Regions from separate parts of the Virgibacillus ihumii genome, predicted to be linked through region 1. Evidence: riboswitches for the same ligand, from Rfam matches in the RefSeq annotation. Region 1 holds a riboswitch; the other holds the start of a gene.

Region 1 (8,929 bases):
CGGAAACGCCGCAAAAACCGGCAATTGCAATCATGGATGACCATGCGACAATCGTTCCGCCACCGGTCCAAATGGAGCCCATCTGCCCGATTGCGGCAAGTGTGCCAGGATCAATGGAACCGCTGCTTAATGATGAAGCAAGCGCACCGGTCAACGGAAGACCGGAAAAACCTGAGCCGTCAAGTCCGGTTATGATTCCAATAACAAGAATGCTGAAAGCAGCAAACAGTGCACTCTCGGGAAGATATTGCTGTGAGGATTGAACAAGATCAAAAAGTAACCCTGGCGCTTTTTCACTTACTCCCAGAATACTTCCGGAAAAATCGGAACTCCCAAGGAAGAAAAATCCTGCAATCGGTATTACCGGTCCCATCGCTTTAAAGGCAAATACAAAACCTTCCGTAATATAATTGCTGATATAATCAAGTGCATGATGCCGGCCAAATGCGACCGTTGAAAGTAACAGCAAGATAACAGCTACACCACCAATAAATGCTGCCCCGTCACCACCTTCAAAGCCGCTCATTCTTCCTGCCTGAAGCTTTGAATACATCATGAAAATAACGACTGCCAGCAGCGAAACCGGAACGAGCACCGCAAACACTTTGCTCCACGTACGCAGATGGGCAGCGTGGTTCTTGTTTGCTGATTCTTTCGCACCCTGCATTGCCTCTAATTCAACCTCATTTTGCGGGCTGTTTTTTGTCCGAATCGTTTTTCGGTACATTAAATAGGCAAGACCAATTGCCACAGCACCGGTAATAATCGACAATATTAATGCCTTATCTGTTATTAGTCCAACATCAATTCCAGCGGATTTTGCCGACAAACTTGGAGCGACCTGCACAATATAGTCCGATGACAATGCCATCCCCTGCCCCGCTAATGCCACAGCAACCGCTGCTAACAACGCCGGTAACCCTGACCGGATTGCTGCCGGCACAAGCAACGCACAAATCAGCGGAACTGCCGGTGTTGGCCAGAAGAACAGTGATATGACATACGTCACAGCAATCAAAACAAAAAATGAAACATGTCCGTTGACCATCACCTTTTGAATCGGCTGAATCATTCTGCGATCAGCACCAAGGTCACGAAGCGAGTGCAGTAATGCCATCATAAATGTAATAATCAGGAAAATGCTGAAAAGTTCTTTCGCTGCAACCAGGTTGGCGTTAAAAATGGACGTAAACCCATCCACAATACTGCCGTTATATACCCAAGCAATAACAAATGTCCCAAGCAATGATGGGAGCACCACACCTTTTCGGAAAATCATCGTTAAAATGATGATTAACGTAAATAAACCATATAACCAATGCGAAATAGTCAGCTCCATCGCAACCACTTCCTTTTTTAGTGTGCTATAGCCTATGCACATCGTAGGGAAGTGGTGTCAGATGCATTTAAAAGAACAGAACCTATTGAATGTCAAAAGCTTATGAAATATATTCGCGGTTTTGAGTATGATATTCGCGGTTTTGAGTCATTTATTCTCGTTTCCAGAACGTATATTCGTGATTTTGAGTTGGATATGCGCGTTTTCATAAATTTGTGAGCCACACGACTCAAATGCACTTGCCAAAATTCATCTTTTCAAGTTTATGTTTCTGTATCTTCCTTCTCAGCACAATCATTACACAGCAACCTGCCGTCAATCTGAACTCCGTCAAAAAAGCCATTTTCACAATAGACATTTTTTCCACAAGACTGGCACTGCCCGATCAACTCTCTCATTTGTATCACCTCTATCTTAAGTATAGAAAAATAGCCCCTCGCGTGCAAAGGACTATTCTTGATGCGTGATATATTTTATTGGGTTGATTCAATTAATGTTCGCGGCTGCTTGTAAAATAACAGAAACACAAGAGCAGCAGATAGAATAAATGACGGCAGCATGTAGGAACCATTGTACAACAGTGAATACAGCCAAACCGGTTGTCCATCGGGAGCTGCCTCCGCAAAGAATGCAATACCTCCTGCGAAGTGTGCCAAAAAGCGTAAACTTGAACCGACGAACACGCCCAGGGCAATGTACAGGAAAGTGCTTTTACCATTGCCCTTATTGACAGCATTCTGAACCGGTTTCGCAAAAGCACCGGCCACTCCAAGTACTGTAAAGGCTACAATATAATCAAGAAATCCCTGCAGTGGAGTCAATATAAATCCGCCAAACATGATTTGCAATCCACCCCACAAAAATCCTGACAACAATCCGCCTTTTATTCCCCATCGAAAAGCAACGATAAAAATTGGAATCATTGCAAACGAAACCGAACCACCCTGTGCCCATATTTTAAATGATAAAAACGGGATTGTATCAAGCAATAACGCCAGAGCCGTGAAAATAGGAACCTCCACCAAAAACAGTGTACGTTTCGAACGCATTCAATAAACCTCCCCTTTCCCGTCGGTCCAAAACCTGCCGGACGGAATTTTTCACAAAAAAAGCAATGCCAAGGGGAAGCTTCCTGATGGGGAATCCACTCACATTACTGCTGTAATCCATCAAAAAAAGCCACCATCCCTACGCTAGTATTAACTAACAGGTTCGAAGGGTAAGAACAATTTCTCGTTCACTCTCAGCCAATCGGCTCCCCCTGCAGGCTTCTATTAATCTGCTTTTTATGTTATCTGTATTATAACTTAACTGAATGGTAATAACAAACGTATTGTTATAAGCTCAGAAATTCATTTACATCATTTACACAAAGAGAAATAGCGCTTTCCCAGAAATCCGGCTTGGTTAAATCAACATCCAAATGCTTCGCTGCCAAATCTTCCACCGTCATCCGACCAGTATCACGAAGCAGCGCAATATAGTCATCTTCAAAGTTGCCCCCCATTTTCTGAGCATGTGCGTAAATGCCAAGACTGAACAAATACCCGAACGTATACGGGAAGTTATAAAACGGTACACCTGTGATATGAAAATGCAATTTAGACGCCCAGAAATTTGGATCATATTCATCAAGCGCATCCCCATACGCATCCTTTTGCGCATCAATCATCATTTCATTTAAACGCTCCACTGGCACTATTCCCTGTTTCCGTTCCTCATAAAACTGCTGTTCAAAATGAAACCTCGCCTGGATATTCATGAAAAAGGCAATACTGCGCTGAATTTTCGTCTCCAACAACACCTTTTTTTCCTCTGTGTTTCGGGCATTTTTAACAGATGCATCGGAAACAATCATCTCAGCAAATGTGGAAGCTGTCTCCGCAACATTCATGGCATATCCCTGGTTCAATCCGTGCATATCATTCATAACGTGCTGATGGTATGCATGCCCAAGTTCATGTGCCAATGTTGCGATATTGGATGATGTTCCGGAATATGTCATGAAAATCCGTGTTTGCTTGCTTTCTGGAAAATTCGTACAAAACCCGCCAGGACGTTTGCCGGGCCGATCCTCAGCTTCTATCCACCTTTCCTCAAAAGCCATCTGTGCAAAATCAGCCATTTTCGGACTGAACTTACTGAACTGCTCAACAATAAAATTGGCTCCATCCGTATACGGTGTTTTTTTCACGGTTTCTGACAGTGGAGCCCCAATATCGTACATACTCAACTTTTTAAGGCCAAGCAGTTCTACCTTCTTGGCCAGAAAGTCGGTAAAATGATGTTTGTTCCGATTAATCGCATTCCACATCGCATCAAGCGTTTCCTGTTGCATACGGTTCATAGCAAGCGGCTCTTTCAGCACATGCTTCCAGTTGCGGTGCTTATACGTCTGCAGCCGAACGCCAGCCAGATGATTCAAAGTTTGCCCAATAAAGTCGGCGTTTTCTCCCCATGCCTTCCCCAGTTGTTCAAAAACATGTTTCCTGACGCCACGATCAGGATCACTCATTTTATTGGATGCCTGACCGACAGAAACATAATTCGTTTCACCATTCTCCTCAATTTCAACACGCATATTGGCTGTCACCGTATCATACATCTGACTCCAGCCATGATATCCACTAATCGATAAATCATTAATCAATTTCTCCTTATCAGCTGACAGCAGTTCATTCGCCTTATTCCGATATTCCCCCAACACAAAAGCCAGATCCCGAATCGCCGGATCGCCTAGCAGTTCATCCCACTGTTGGTCCTGAATTGCTGTCAGTTTCTGTTCAAAACTCGTTTTCACGGCTTCCATTTCGGCGCGCAGTTCACTTCTTTTTCCAACCAGCAGACTTGCTTTCTTATCGTGAACATCCTGCGCATTGATACAGCTGATAAATGCAAATGCCTCTCCCATTTTATTTTGTGTACCTTCAAGTAAATCAGCTACTTTCTTTATCTGATCAGCACGACTTACCTGCACCGGATCAAATTCCTCGACCGCATTTGCAAGCGCTTGCAAATCATGTTTAATATCATTCATATATGTATGTAATTCTGCGGAGTCGCTTCCCCCTGGAAAAATCACATCAATATCCCATGCAGGGTTGTACGTAATTTGTTGCATCAAATCTTCCTTTCCGTTTTAAATTTTCTTTATTTTTAGTATAGCGAAAAACCGTACATTGTTCAGTAGGCATTACGGCCTATTAATAATAAGCCTGGAGTTGATATGCATCCAGGCTTTTTATTTTTTGACGGAAAATCCAATAAACAAGCTTTACGAAAAGCCTTATGACAAGACAGCCCCTGTTGAAGGATGGGCATATATTTGTACTTTCCCAAAGTCACGTGTTTGAATGGTATATACATGCAGCTGTGGATTACCGAGCACTTTATACGTAAGACCGCCAAACTTTGCAGGACGCAGGAACCCTTTTTCATTTCCCCTGATAGGGGTAACATTCAATGGATACACCCGCCACGATTTTGCATTTGATGGAAGCTGAAGAAATTCTTTTCGTTCCATTTCTGCAGCAGCATTGTCTCTTCCCTTTTTATATGGATGATTAATATAGAGACAAAAAGCTTTCACGATGGCTTCAGCATATTTTTCCCAATTCTGTCTCAGTTGACGTACATCATCTGCAGATGAATCAGCGAATCCATATTCAATTATGACTGTTTTTACATGACCTGTATCACGGTTCATATAATAAAAATCCAGCCTTGGATTACCGGGCAATGTCCGTGTGAATATTCTTCGTACATTTTGTCCTGTAGAGCGAATCCCTTCCGCAAGCTGCTTAGGTAAACCTTTCCCGCCATAGATGGAATGAATTATTTCAGCCCCGTCACCACCGCCGGCATTAATGTGATTGGAAAAACAATATTCCGCACCGCTTTCACGCACAATCCGTGTCCGGTTTGCCGGGAACAGTGTCACGTCCGCCTCCCTTGTAATCGCAACTGGTATTCCAAGCGTTTTAAATCGTTCATACTGATAAAGCGATATGGATAACGTAAGGTTTTTTTCAATCCAGTGTCTGTTTGACCCGCCCCCGGGATCCTTCCCGCCATGTCCCGGATCAATAATAACGATCGGCTTCATTTTACTCCCCCTTATATGATTTTTCGGGAGGAAATTCCGACTACCTATTCACCTATACTATCGTTCACCGGGAATAATAGGTGGCAATACTTCTTAAAAAAAAACACACTCAAGCAGAAAACCGGTACTGGCTGGATATAAAAAACCCCCACAAATTTTATGTGAGGGTTTCCGTTACTCCTGATTACGCTTAACCGGGAGCAGCCCATCCGAGATCTTATATGCTACTGCACTAAATGCTATTACACCACTGATCATCACAAAGAAGGCATAGACAATCTTAACAACTAAACCAACAAACCATCCGGGCGACAAATCTGATAAATAATTTACGCCGAAGTAAAACAGACTTCCAAAAATAGCGATGGATGCCAAGAATGTAATCAGCACCCCAATATTCTGGAGGAGAGACAATTTCCTGAATGTTTCCCTGTGTTTAAATGATATGTATATCATATATACAAGTAAAACCGCGATAATAAATGTCATTCGATCCATTTATACTAACTCCTGTCTTTCATTCGAATCGGCTCATTATCCTGAACCGCTTGTTTCAGCGCCTGCTGCATGTAACCAATGCCACTGTATTGCAGCAGCGGATACGTTCGTGGCTGATCTTTATTAAAGGCACTGTTTATTACTGGCTTATACTTTTTTCCAGTTAATATCACAAGCATATCATACTGATCAAGCTGCTTCTTTTGTACCTGCTCCCGCAATTTGTGATTGGTTATGATTTCATCACTTTTTTGATTAAATGTTACATTATACTGTCCGGGAACAATATCTTCGGGAAATAAAAATCCATGTTTGGCTGATAAAACTACCCAGTCATCAGTAAATGCCTCCGCATAATTACGACATAAATGATGCAATGTGCCAATGTAAGCATCACTCGCCTGTACTGCGCCGATATTTTCATATCTGTCCCAGATCTTTTTCCTGCCACATGGAATGATGCTGAGTTGTTTCATATGTAAAAACCTCTTTTTATTTTAGTATAGCATGGAAGAAATGTTTATTACCATCAATTAATGGGTAAAACTTATTTTGAAATCAAAATTTTTTCTTGTAATTACTTGACAGCAGTAATTTATAATTATATACTAAGTTACATAAAGTAAGTATATAATTTTTTTTGGAGGGATAAAGTTGACAAAAGCAACGTATAATGTAGACACAGTTCACAGTGAATTAGGATTTCAGGTAAAACATATGATGATTTCAAAAGCGAAAGGTGCATTTAATGACTTTGATGCCATAATTCAAGCTGACGTGGACAATTTATCTGATTCAAAGGTAGAGTTAACCATTGATGCAGCAAGTATCGATACCCGTAATAAAGATCGTGACGATCACCTTCGCTCAGGCGATTTCTTTGATGTGGAAAATCATCCAAAAATCACATTTAACGCAACTGACATCAAGAAAAAATCCGGCAATGATTATGAAGTTACCGGTGACCTTACAATCCGGGGAACTACCAAGCCGGTTACAGCGGATGTGACATTTGAGGGTGAAAGCAAGGATCCAATGAGCGGCAATACCGTTGCCGGATTCAGCGGTTCCGCTAAATTTAACCGTAAAGATTTCGGTCTGACCTGGAATGCTGCAGTAGAAACCGGCGGCGTACTTATTGGTGAAGAAGTAAAAGTTAATTTTGAAATCGAAGCGCATAAAGCTGAATAATTATCTTCCTGGAAGGGACGCCATTCTCTGAGTGGCGTCCCTTTTTTGTTTCACCTCCCACCTTTTACGGGTAAAGACAGATATACACACATAAAATCAATAAAAAAGGAGGCGTTTCATTTGGCTTTAAATGTCGCGAAGAAGCTGATTAAGAATCACCTTATATCGGGGGAAATGAAACCCGGGGAGGAAATCAGCTTGAAAATTGATCAGACATTAACACAGGATGCCACAGGCACCATGGTTATGCTCGAATTGGAAGCAATGAACCTGGATCGTGCCAAAACAGAAGCATCTGCACAGTACGTCGACCATAACCTCATCCAGGAGGATAATAAAAACCCGGACGATCATCTGTTTCTGGAAAGTGCTGCACAGCGATTTGGATTGTATTACAGCCGTCCAGGTAACGGGGTGAGTCATCCTGTTCACATGCAGCGGCTGGCCATACCTGGAAAAACACTGCTTGGTTCCGACAGCCACACCTGTGCAAACGGCTGTATGGGAATGCTTGCTATGGGGGCAGGTGGAATTGACGTCGCCATGGCGATTGCCGGTGAACCATTTTACATTAAAATGCCCGAAGTTATGGGCGTAAAACTGACCGATGAACTGCCTGATTGGGTTAGTGCCAAAGACGTCATTCTCGAATTACTGCGCCGACACGATGTTAAAGGCGGTGTTGGAAAAATCATTGAATACTATGGACCTGGTCTTGATCAGCTGTCAGCAATGGATCGTCATGTAATTGCCAATATGGGGGCTGAACTCGGAGCAACCGCCACCGTTTTTCCATCTGATGAGGAAGTTAAACGGTTTTTACGTTCACAGAACCGGGAAAATGAATGGGTTGAACTTACGGCAGACGACGGTGCAACCTATGATTTGCATGATGAGATTAATTTATCAGAGCTTGAACCATTGATTGCAAAACCATCAAGCCCAGGCAATGTTGTTCCTGTCAGAGAGATTGCGGGCACACCAATTTACCAGTCCTATATTGGTTCATCCGCCAATCCGGGATACCGGGATTTTGCAGTTGCCGCTGAAATTGTCAAAGGACGGAAAGTAGCAAATGGTGTATCCTATGATATTAACCCTACTTCCAAGCAGATGCTGACAAACCTTGTCAAAGAAATGCATATTGCAAGTCTGCTGCAGGCAGATGCGCGCCTCCATCAGGCCGGATGCAACGGCTGTATTGGCATGGGGCAGGCTCCTGCATCCGGACGAAACAGCCTGCGGACAACACCACGAAACTTCCCTGGCAGATCCGGAACAAAAGAAGACAGTGTCTTTTTATGCAGTCCTGAAACAGCCGCAGTGTCAGCATTGTTTGGTAAAATCACCGACCCAAGGACTGCAGACTTTGCCTATCCGAAAGTGAAAGATCCGGCTGACCCGAATGTCGAGGAGAATATCCTGGAAAAGCCGCTTCCACTTGAGGAAGCACGGAATGTTAAATTGACAAAAGGACCAAATATTGTGTCCATTCCGGCAATGGGCGATTTGCCCGATGCATTGGAAGTTCCGGTCATTTTAAAAGTCGGTGACAACATTTCAACTGATGAAATTTTAGCCGGGGGGGCACGAGTTCTCCCTTACCGAAGCAATTTGCCGGCAATCAGTGAATTTACGTTTGAAGGTGTCGACCCCGGATATGTCCAGCGTGCTAAAGATACGAAAGTCAAAAGCGGTCATGCCGTTATTGGCGGATTTAACTATGGCCAGGGATCAAGCCGGGAGCATGCTGCTCTCGCACCGCGCTATCTGGGTCTGAGAGTTGCACTTGTTAA
Region 2 (8,929 bases), 2.7 Mb from region 1:
TCCAGCTCCGGAAATTCACCTTGTTCAAATGCAAAAATATTGATGCCGCCTGTCTCGTCTTGTATGTAGGTTGTAAATTGAGCACCATTACTGATTGCATTGCTGTCAACGGTTACAACGCCTTCAACCGTAACGGCAGTTCCATCAGGCAACTCCCGAGCGTCTGCAATCGTGTATTCTTCACCTGGATCGTTCGGATCATCCGGCGGGTCTTCCGTACCAGCACCGTCCATTGTGTGACTGCCAAGGTATGCGAACGTATCAGTGGCATAATCTGTCCACTCTGATTCAGCATATATTACATTCGGCTGCTTAACCTCCGCATTGCGGACGAGCGTGACATCCTTTGCATACTCATTGTCATTGCCCACTGTGCCGATTGCATCCACAACATCGCCGTTCTTTTTTAAAACAAATGCATCATTTCCATTGAAATTAATAACAGACGAGTTCTGCAAATCTGCCTCCGCCAATATTTTCTGAGCGGCGTTCTGATGTGCGATGACATATACCTCATTATGTTCCAGCGTTCCGGACAACTGTACAGATTGCGTTGGCTCCGCAGCACCGTTGCTGTACAGCACAATTGAGAAAGCCGATAAATCTATCGTGTTTCCCGTGCCATTGTACAGTTCAACCGCTTTATTGTACGAGGTTCCTTCCACATATTCCGAAATGAATAAACCTTCCGACATATTTTCACCGCCTGCTGCTTTCACCAAAAGCGTTGAATAGTTCATGAAAACAAGTGTGAAAATAAGAAAAAGACTCAGTATCCGCTTCACAGTTGAATTCTTCATCGATACCCTCCATTATGAATAGATTATGACTCACTATTAATATGGCATAGTAGAAAAGGCGATACAATAAATAGTTTGTAAAAAAACGGTTAATTTTTACTATTTTTATAGATTTTTTTGAAAAAAGGTACATAATGCCTATGTGCTGAACAGTACCGGTGTCACGTGTCCTAATAGAATAAGTAAGATGCGGGGTTATTGAAGTTGATGTTTGGCCCGTAATGGTTGATGTTTTTCTCGTGAGGTTGATGTTTTTCTCGTGAGGTTGATGTTTTTCTCGTGAGGTTGATGTTTCGCCTATGTGGTTGATGTTCTTCCCGTGCAGTTGATGTTTCGCTCGTAAGGTTGATGTTCTTCCCGTGCGGTTGATGTTTCGCTCATACGGTTGATGTTCTTCCCGTGCGGTTGATGTTTCGCTCATACGGTTGATGTTCTTCCCGTGCGGTTGATGTTTCGCTCGTGCGGTTGATACTTGTGTCGTATCAGGCGATGCTCTCCACTAAACCAGTCATTTTTCCACTTAGAAAACTTGGTTGTCACCAAGCTTTTCAGTAATAGCCATAGTTGCGCTTATGCAGTAAGAAAGGATTTTATACTTTCTTAACTGCCAAAAAAGAACAGCCTCATTTGGACTGCTCTTCTTAAAAATATCCTATTCCAGTGTCTGGGCCGGTTTTGGCTTGCGTGCCAGTGCCATAATTCCAGCGATTAAGTAAAAGATTGCTGGTATTACAACACCAAGAACGGTTACAATCGTACCCAGAACAGATGTAATAATCAAAATAATTCCGGCTGCTTTTGGCTTTTTATTTCCCTTAAGAAAAACTGCTGCAATAATTCCTAATATCAAAGATACTACAGACACAATCGCAAACAGCATAATGCCACCCGACATAGTTTCAAACACAGCCATATAATCACTTGCTGACATTTGGGGGGTGGCCATGTCATTTGCCAGATTCGACATAAGCTGTTCATTGTTTAAGAACGCTGCTCCAGCAAAGCCCCCAAATGCACATAAAGCATATAATACAACTCCAATGATTGATAGTACAATTTCTCCTGTTCGCTCCATTCCATTTTCTCCTCCTTTTAACTTCACCCGGCTCGCTCCATCAGGCTGACAACATATCGATCGAGCCTTTCTTTCATCATCTCATTAGTCAGCCCGGTAACACCAAATGCTTCCCAGCCAGGATAAACCTCCGGCGGACCAACCAGCATATCCGCCACTGATAATAAATCCCAGTATGGCTCATATGTAAACTTTGACCCGGCAAGCTTCCTGTACTCCCTGAGAAACCCATCCGCAGTTTCCACTCCATATAACATGGCAAGGTTCACCCGACAATGACCGATGTCAACGCCACGGGGACCTTTGCAGCCATTAACCCAATCCACAACACCACTGACCGACCCATCTTTCCACAACACATTTGCCGGGTGATAATCCCGGTGTATAAAGCATTCCCTCGTTTCCGGACATGGACCTTTTAAAAGATTAATAGCCTTTTTCCATGTTGTTGAAACATTCGTCCAAGCTGGTACTTCAAATGAAAAAATATCATTATAGCTGCTGTGCCGATATGGAAAGTCATCGGCATCCATTCCGTGAAAAGCCTCCAATGCTTCCGCCAGTCCATAAAGCCACTGGTCCATCCACTTGGGATTCAGTTCCACTTCACCATCCAGATATGTCATCAGAATAGTTGGGTTACCGCAAATATCACCATTTTTATCATATGCAATAAATTCCGGACTTACAACCCCTGTCTTCTTTGCCATTCGGAGACATTCCGCTTCATGATGTGCCAAATCAGGCTCTTCTCCCAGCCATTCCTCATTATCAAACTGTCGGACCACGTAGTGATTTAATTTCTGACCTGATTGAAGGGAGATGCGATGCAGGGTGGATGATGTACTCCCCTTCAACTGTTGGAACGATTCAACCGTTGCTTTTGGATTCGTATTATCAACGACCCAATCCAGCACTTGTTTTGATAATTTTGTATTGGTCATCATTCAGCAGCCTCCATTCATCATGTAATACGATTAATTATATAAAAAGTTTCGTGATTCTCAAAATATCCATGACAAACCGATATTCTTTTGTTATGCTTATTTTGAACAGTTAAATAATTTCAATCTCACTACTAGGGGTGCCCAAAGTGCGGGCTGAGAGGAAAGCGCAAAACAGCTTTCTGACTCTTATGGACCTGATCTGGTTAATACCAGCGGAGGGAAGTAGACATGCATTCTTTTCTAGCAGACTATTTCAAGTCAGGTCCTTCACCGGATCTGACTTTTTTATTTCCCCAGGAACAGTCCCCCTAATGAAAGGAGGGTTTTATTGAACCGAACCAGATTAATGACGACGATGGCTGTATTTGTTGCGATCGGGGTAATCGGATCCCAGTTGCTCTGGTTCCCGGCGGGTGTTGCAAAAGCTTATCCTGTTCAGCACGCCGTTAATGTGATGGCTGCAGTAACACTTGGGCCAGGTCCGGCTGTAGTGATTGCATTCATGATTGGTCTGCTCCGGAATATGCTGGGACTTGGTACACTGCTCGCTTTTCCCGGCGGCATGATCGGTGCTTTTTTAGCCGGAACACTTTATAAAAAAACGGGCCAAAAAGGTATGGCGGCACTCGGCGAAGCGGTTGGAACAGGGATACTCGGCGCACTCGCTTCGGCCCCTATTGCTAACCTCTTGATGGGTAGTTCTGCCGGCGCATTATTTTTTCTCCCATCATTTCTTGTCAGCAGTGTATCCGGTGCATGCATCGGCTGGCTTGTTGTCGCAAAAATGAATCAGCGGCATTTATCACTAGAAAATTAAATAATTCGGAAGACTGCTGGGGGCGCTGTTTTGGCTGAGAAAAGGATATTCCTTTGTCCCTTGGAACCTGATCAGGATAATTCCTGCGCAAGGGAAGTAGTTACGGACTCACAATCTCCTTCTAATAATTCCCCGGCAGCTTCCATAACCATTTCAAGGAGGCATTTTTCATGACATTTTCACAAGTTTTACGCGAAGAAAATAAAGACATATTTCAGGCCATTTTTGACCATCCGTTTGTTGATGGAATCGGGAAAGGTGATGTATCGGATCAGGCAATTGCCCACTATATCAAAGCTGATTTTGAATATTTGAATGCGTTTATTCGCATTTATGGCATCGCAGTCGCGAAATGTGACTTACGTGATGATATGCGGTTCTTCGATGAGCAGATTCAATTCGTACTGAACAGTGAAATCCACCCGCACCACAATTTTTGCGATCACATCGGGGTCGGATATGATGAACTTCAGGGATACCCGCTTCCACCAACAGCCGATCATTATGTCAAACACATGATGTACCATGCACAACTGGGAAGCCTTGGTGAAACGCTGTGTGCGCTTTTACCATGTCCCTGGACGTATTTGGAAATCGGTCAGGAACTAATGGAAAAATATCAACCAAATGAAAACCACCCTTTTTACCAGTGGATCAGTTTTTACGCAGATGAAGAGGTTGGAAAAATAACAACGGAAATGCGGGAGCGGCTAGATAAAATTGCCGAAAATTCCTCATTTGAACAACAACAGAAGATGAAAGAAGCTTTCCGCAAGAGCTGCCAGCTGGAACTATCATTCTGGGAAATGGCCTATACGTGTGAAGAATGGCCGTTGAAAGATGCGGTGATCAGCAAATGAACCATATTCCAAGTGTACTGACCATCGCAGGCACTGATCCAAGCGGCGGTGCCGGAATTCAGGCCGATTTAAAAACATTCCAGGAGCTGCAGGCATATGGGATGTCTGTGATTACATCCGTTGTTGCTCAGAATACAACCGGGGTCAAGCAGGTTCACCATCTGCCCGTCGGAATGATTAAAGAACAGCTAAATGCTGTTACTTCCGACATCCCAATTCACGCATTCAAAACCGGAATGATTGCCACGGTGGAAATGATGGAGACAATCGCCAAAAATGTAACCGATTTGGATGCTCCATTTATTATGGATCCGGTCATGGTTGCCAAAAGCGGTGATCCTTTAATTGCCAGAGACGCCCGCCGCTATTTGAGAGAAAAGCTACTGCCAATGACAACGCTGATAACACCTAATTTGCCGGAAGCAGAAGATATTGTCGGATGGAAGATCGAAAGTACAGAAGCCATGCAAAAGGCGGCAAAAGAAATCGTCCATACGTACGGTGCTGGTGCCTCATTAGTAAAAGGCGGTCATCTGGAAGGTAAAGCTGTTGATATTTTATATGATGGCGAAAATGTAAACACCTTTGAAGCGGAGCGGATTGATACGAAACACACACACGGAACCGGGTGCACCTACTCTGCCGCGATTACAGCATACATCGGCAGAGGGGAAACGTTACCTGCAGCTGTAGAAAAAGCAAAAAACTTTGTGACAGCAGCAATACGCGACTCCTTCCCACTTGGACATGGGAGCGGTCCGACAAACCATTGGGCATTGCGCCAGGAAAAGGTGAAATAATTGAATAAAATAATCATTAACAAAGTACGGGCAAAGCAGCCTTTAATCCATCATCTGACAAATCAGGTGGTTATGAACTTTACAGCAAATGGTTTGCTCTCCTTTGGCGGTGCACCGGTTATGGCAAAATCCGAAGAAGAAGCAGACGATATGGCTTCTGCTGCCGATGGTGTCCTGATTAACATTGGAACAATAACTGCACCGGAAATCCCGGCAATGATTGCAGCCGGTAAGACAGCTAATAAAAAGGGAATTCCGGTTGTACTTGATCCAGTTGGAGTTGCAGCCACTCCATTTCGCACGGATGCAGTAAAAAGGATCTTAAACGAAATTCAGCCTGACGTCATTAAAGGGAACGCCGGTGAACTCGCCCACCTTGTGCAAATTCCCTGGGAGACAAAAGGAGTTGAATCATTGGGTGATGGAAATGCCGACGATATTGCCTTAAAAGTTGCGAAAACCTATCAAACCACCGCAATTGTCACCGGAAAAACCGATGTCATTTGCAGCGGTGAGAAGATTCTCTACAATGACACCGGCAACCCAATCCTTGGAAAAATAACCGGTGCCGGCTGTTTGCTCGGATCTATTCTAACAGCCTGCCTGACAACAGACGATTCAATTGATCAACAGGCACACACTGCGCTTCGGTTTTACGGATTGGCTGCAGAATTTGCCGCCAATGGACTGGAAGTAAATGGACCAGGAACGTTTCTGCCGCGATTTATTGATGCCTTGTCACTCGAAACTAACAAATTGGAAAGGATTTAGTTTATGAATCTTCGAAAATACCTGATTATGGGCAGTCAAAATTGTGATGAAGATCCTGTCAAAATATTGGGAGCTGCAATTGACGCAGGTATCACCGTATTCCAATTCCGGGAAAAGGGCAGCGACGCCCTGACCGGCAATGCCAAGCTAAGGCTCGGATTAAAATTGCGATTGATGTGCTCCCGTTATGACATACCATTTATTGTTAATGATGATCTCAACTTAGTGGAGCCATTGGAAGCTGACGGAATCCACGTCGGACAGGATGATCAGGACGCTCAACAAGTGCGGGAGACGTTTCCCGATAAATTTCTTGGCCTTTCTGTCTCCAACCAGTCAGAAGTAAGCTCAAGCCCGATTCACCTGGCAGATTACCTTGGAGCTGGTCCCATGTTCCACACCTCTTCCAAGAAGGATGCGAAAATGCCTGTTGGTCCAGAGTGGATTGAGCAGCTTCGCAGGGAATATCCGGACAAACCGATTGTAGGTATTGGCGGAATCAATGAAAATAACGCTGCTTCGGTAATGGATGCCGGGGCGGATGGTGTTGCAGTGATCTCGGCTGTAACGAAGGCAACAGATATTAATGCGGCAGTGCAGCGGCTTTAGCCAAATGAATTCGCAAATCATTGGGTCATAGAGTTTGTGCGGAAAATTCTTGTTATTTCGGAAATCACCTCTTCATTAATATTATCGTACCAAACACCAAAAAAGTGGCATCCATTTTTAAAAAGATGCCACTTTTTTTCTTTTCAATACGATTTATAGAGTGAAGACTACTTTTTATGCCGATCAGCATAAACAGCCATCGCATCACGCATGAACACTGCAAGCCCGTCGCCAAACTGGTCGATGTTCTTAGTGAAACGTTCATCATCCACATACATTTGCCCGAGTCCTTTGAAAGCATCCAGGGAATAGCTGCCCATTCTATTCAGGAAATGGTACCATTTTTCAATACCTTCCTGAGCTACGTCAGAATCCGGTGCTTCATGACGAATTGCTGCCAGGTCTCTATAGATGGCATTGAATTCATCTCCGAATGCTTTTTTCTCATCTTGGGACATGCTATTGATTTTGGCGTTCGATTCATCAACAGCTTTATCGCCCCAGCGTTCACGTGCTTCCTGTTCGTATGGGTTATGACTGAAATCAAAGCCTTCAAATTTTTCTTTATTGCTCATTTTAATCTCTCCTTTCATATCTTGAATGGTCTTATCAACCGTCGCAATCATTTTGTCGAGTCTGTTTCGTTTCTCCAACAGTAGGTTACGGTGCATCTCCAGCGCTTCCTGCCTGTCAAATGAGGGACTGCCGATAATTTCTTTTATCTTTTTCAAAGGGAAGCCGAGTTCTTTAAAAAATAATATTTGCTGCAATGTTTCCAAATCATTAACGGAGTAAATTCGATAACCGGATTCGGTTGTCTCTTCCGAGGTCAGTAATCCAATTTCATCATAATGATGCAGTGTGCGCACACTGATACCGACCAAGTTGGCAACCTCTTTTACTTTCATTCAGTGCAACCTCCCTTCAATTGTTACTATAAAGTATAACGTAACGTTAGAGTCAATACATTTTATTGAAAAACTTTTTTCATTGCCAAGACTGGTTGTACAGTACGAAAGATGTGTTAAACTGCAAAAAAATAACCACTATCCCTTATTTGAATTGGATAGTGGTATCCCATAATAATTAATGATATCGGAACCAGACAAACCAACCTTTTTCTTTATTTTTGGCAAGGAAAATTTGACCTTCTGCATTGCTGGCACTTTTCCCTTCCCATTTCGGAAAATGAATCCTGACCAGCCATGACTTTTCAGCAACATCTTTACCGCAAAAATTAATGGCCATTTCATAGTAAACTTCATTGTGATTGTCTCCAACCGTTTTTGGAAAAGACTTTGCAGTGATGATTTTCCATTCACTGTACATGTCAGCGTCATCGCCTTGGGCATAAACTTTTGGAATAATCTTTTCCAGTGCTTTCCTTAGTTCCTTTTCATCGTCCATAGATGTTTCTTCCAAATCACTCGGTTCTGGGCATTCAACTGAACCTGCACGAACCGATCCTGCTGTTGTTCCAAATAATAAAAGCGCCAGCGTAACCAGCATTATTTTTTTCATATTTCACCTCCATATGTCTACCTTTCCACAACAGATTCAAAATATGAAGTATTACTGCTGCCCATACAAAATTGGACATCCGGCCATATCGTAATATGAAAGACTTTTTAACAGGAGGTATTATAAAATGAGAGATTTGGTTTTTGTATATTTGGCCAGCATCGTCGCGGGTTACGCACTTACCCTTATACCGACATCGGCGGTCATCACCCAGGCAATAGCAGATGTACTTGGGTTAATCGGCGGGCTGACAATGATTGTATTCGCCATAGCTATCCTGGTGCTGGGCGTCAAAACCCTGCTGAATAAGCACTGAACTAAATAGTAAGAGAGACCGCATCAAAGCAGTCTCTCTTACAAATCAACAACTTTTCAATTATTTTTCTTTAATATCTTCCACAATCGTTTCCACTTCATTACGTGATATTTTTTCCCGGCCTTCCTTCAATGCCTTAACCGTCCGTTTTGCCAAAGCAAGCGGGATCCGGCAGAATACTTTAATGGTACGGGTATTAATATCTTTCATATATTCATCTGCTTTGCCAAGATTATTTTCCGTGTAATGGAACATATCATCACGGCTCCAGCCATCTGGAACAAAATTTACACCACGCTCACTGTCTTCATCCTGATTCCGCAAAATATTGACCGCCTGAAGTCCACGGCCATATCCAATAGCCAAATCACGGTCAGTCGTGGTGCCGTCATACCATTCCCAAATATCAGAAA

Evidence for each region. Region 1 has a riboswitch for thiamine pyrophosphate ahead of thiT (energy-coupled thiamine transporter ThiT). Riboswitches for the same ligand answer to the same signal wherever they lie in the genome.
Region 2: linked by a shared signal. The riboswitch ahead of tenA (thiaminase II) and the one ahead of thiT (energy-coupled thiamine transporter ThiT) in region 1 are both predicted to bind thiamine pyrophosphate.

What each region holds. Positions count from the first base shown of each region.
Region 1 covers NZ_CACVAN010000001.1:380,404-389,332, reverse strand. Annotated here, with positions in the region: gene HUX68_RS01885 (hypothetical protein) at 1-1,339, opposite strand, end outside; gene thiT (energy-coupled thiamine transporter ThiT) at 1,813-2,388, opposite strand; TPP riboswitch at 2,508-2,611, opposite strand; gene HUX68_RS01875 (M3 family oligoendopeptidase) at 2,676-4,460, opposite strand; gene HUX68_RS01870 (N-acetylmuramoyl-L-alanine amidase family protein) at 4,626-5,444, opposite strand; gene HUX68_RS01865 (hypothetical protein) at 5,619-5,942, opposite strand; gene HUX68_RS01860 (DUF6884 domain-containing protein) at 5,948-6,418, opposite strand; gene HUX68_RS01855 (YceI family protein) at 6,597-7,133, shown strand; gene HUX68_RS01850 (aconitate hydratase) at 7,254-8,929, shown strand, end outside.
Region 2 covers NZ_CACVAN010000001.1:3,058,480-3,067,408, reverse strand. Annotated here, with positions in the region: gene HUX68_RS14990 (5'-nucleotidase C-terminal domain-containing protein) at 1-800, opposite strand, end outside; gene HUX68_RS14985 (DUF4064 domain-containing protein) at 1,453-1,875, opposite strand; gene HUX68_RS14980 (phosphotransferase family protein) at 1,899-2,822, opposite strand; TPP riboswitch at 2,946-3,060, shown strand; gene thiW (energy coupling factor transporter S component ThiW) at 3,151-3,639, shown strand; TPP riboswitch at 3,648-3,751, shown strand; gene tenA (thiaminase II) at 3,810-4,499, shown strand; gene thiD (bifunctional hydroxymethylpyrimidine kinase/phosphomethylpyrimidine kinase) at 4,496-5,299, shown strand; gene thiM (hydroxyethylthiazole kinase) at 5,300-6,070, shown strand; gene thiE (thiamine phosphate synthase) at 6,074-6,679, shown strand; gene HUX68_RS14950 (MerR family transcriptional regulator) at 6,847-7,587, opposite strand; gene HUX68_RS14945 (hypothetical protein) at 7,766-8,200, opposite strand; gene HUX68_RS14940 (hypothetical protein) at 8,328-8,516, shown strand; gene HUX68_RS14935 (squalene/phytoene synthase family protein) at 8,577-8,929, opposite strand, start outside.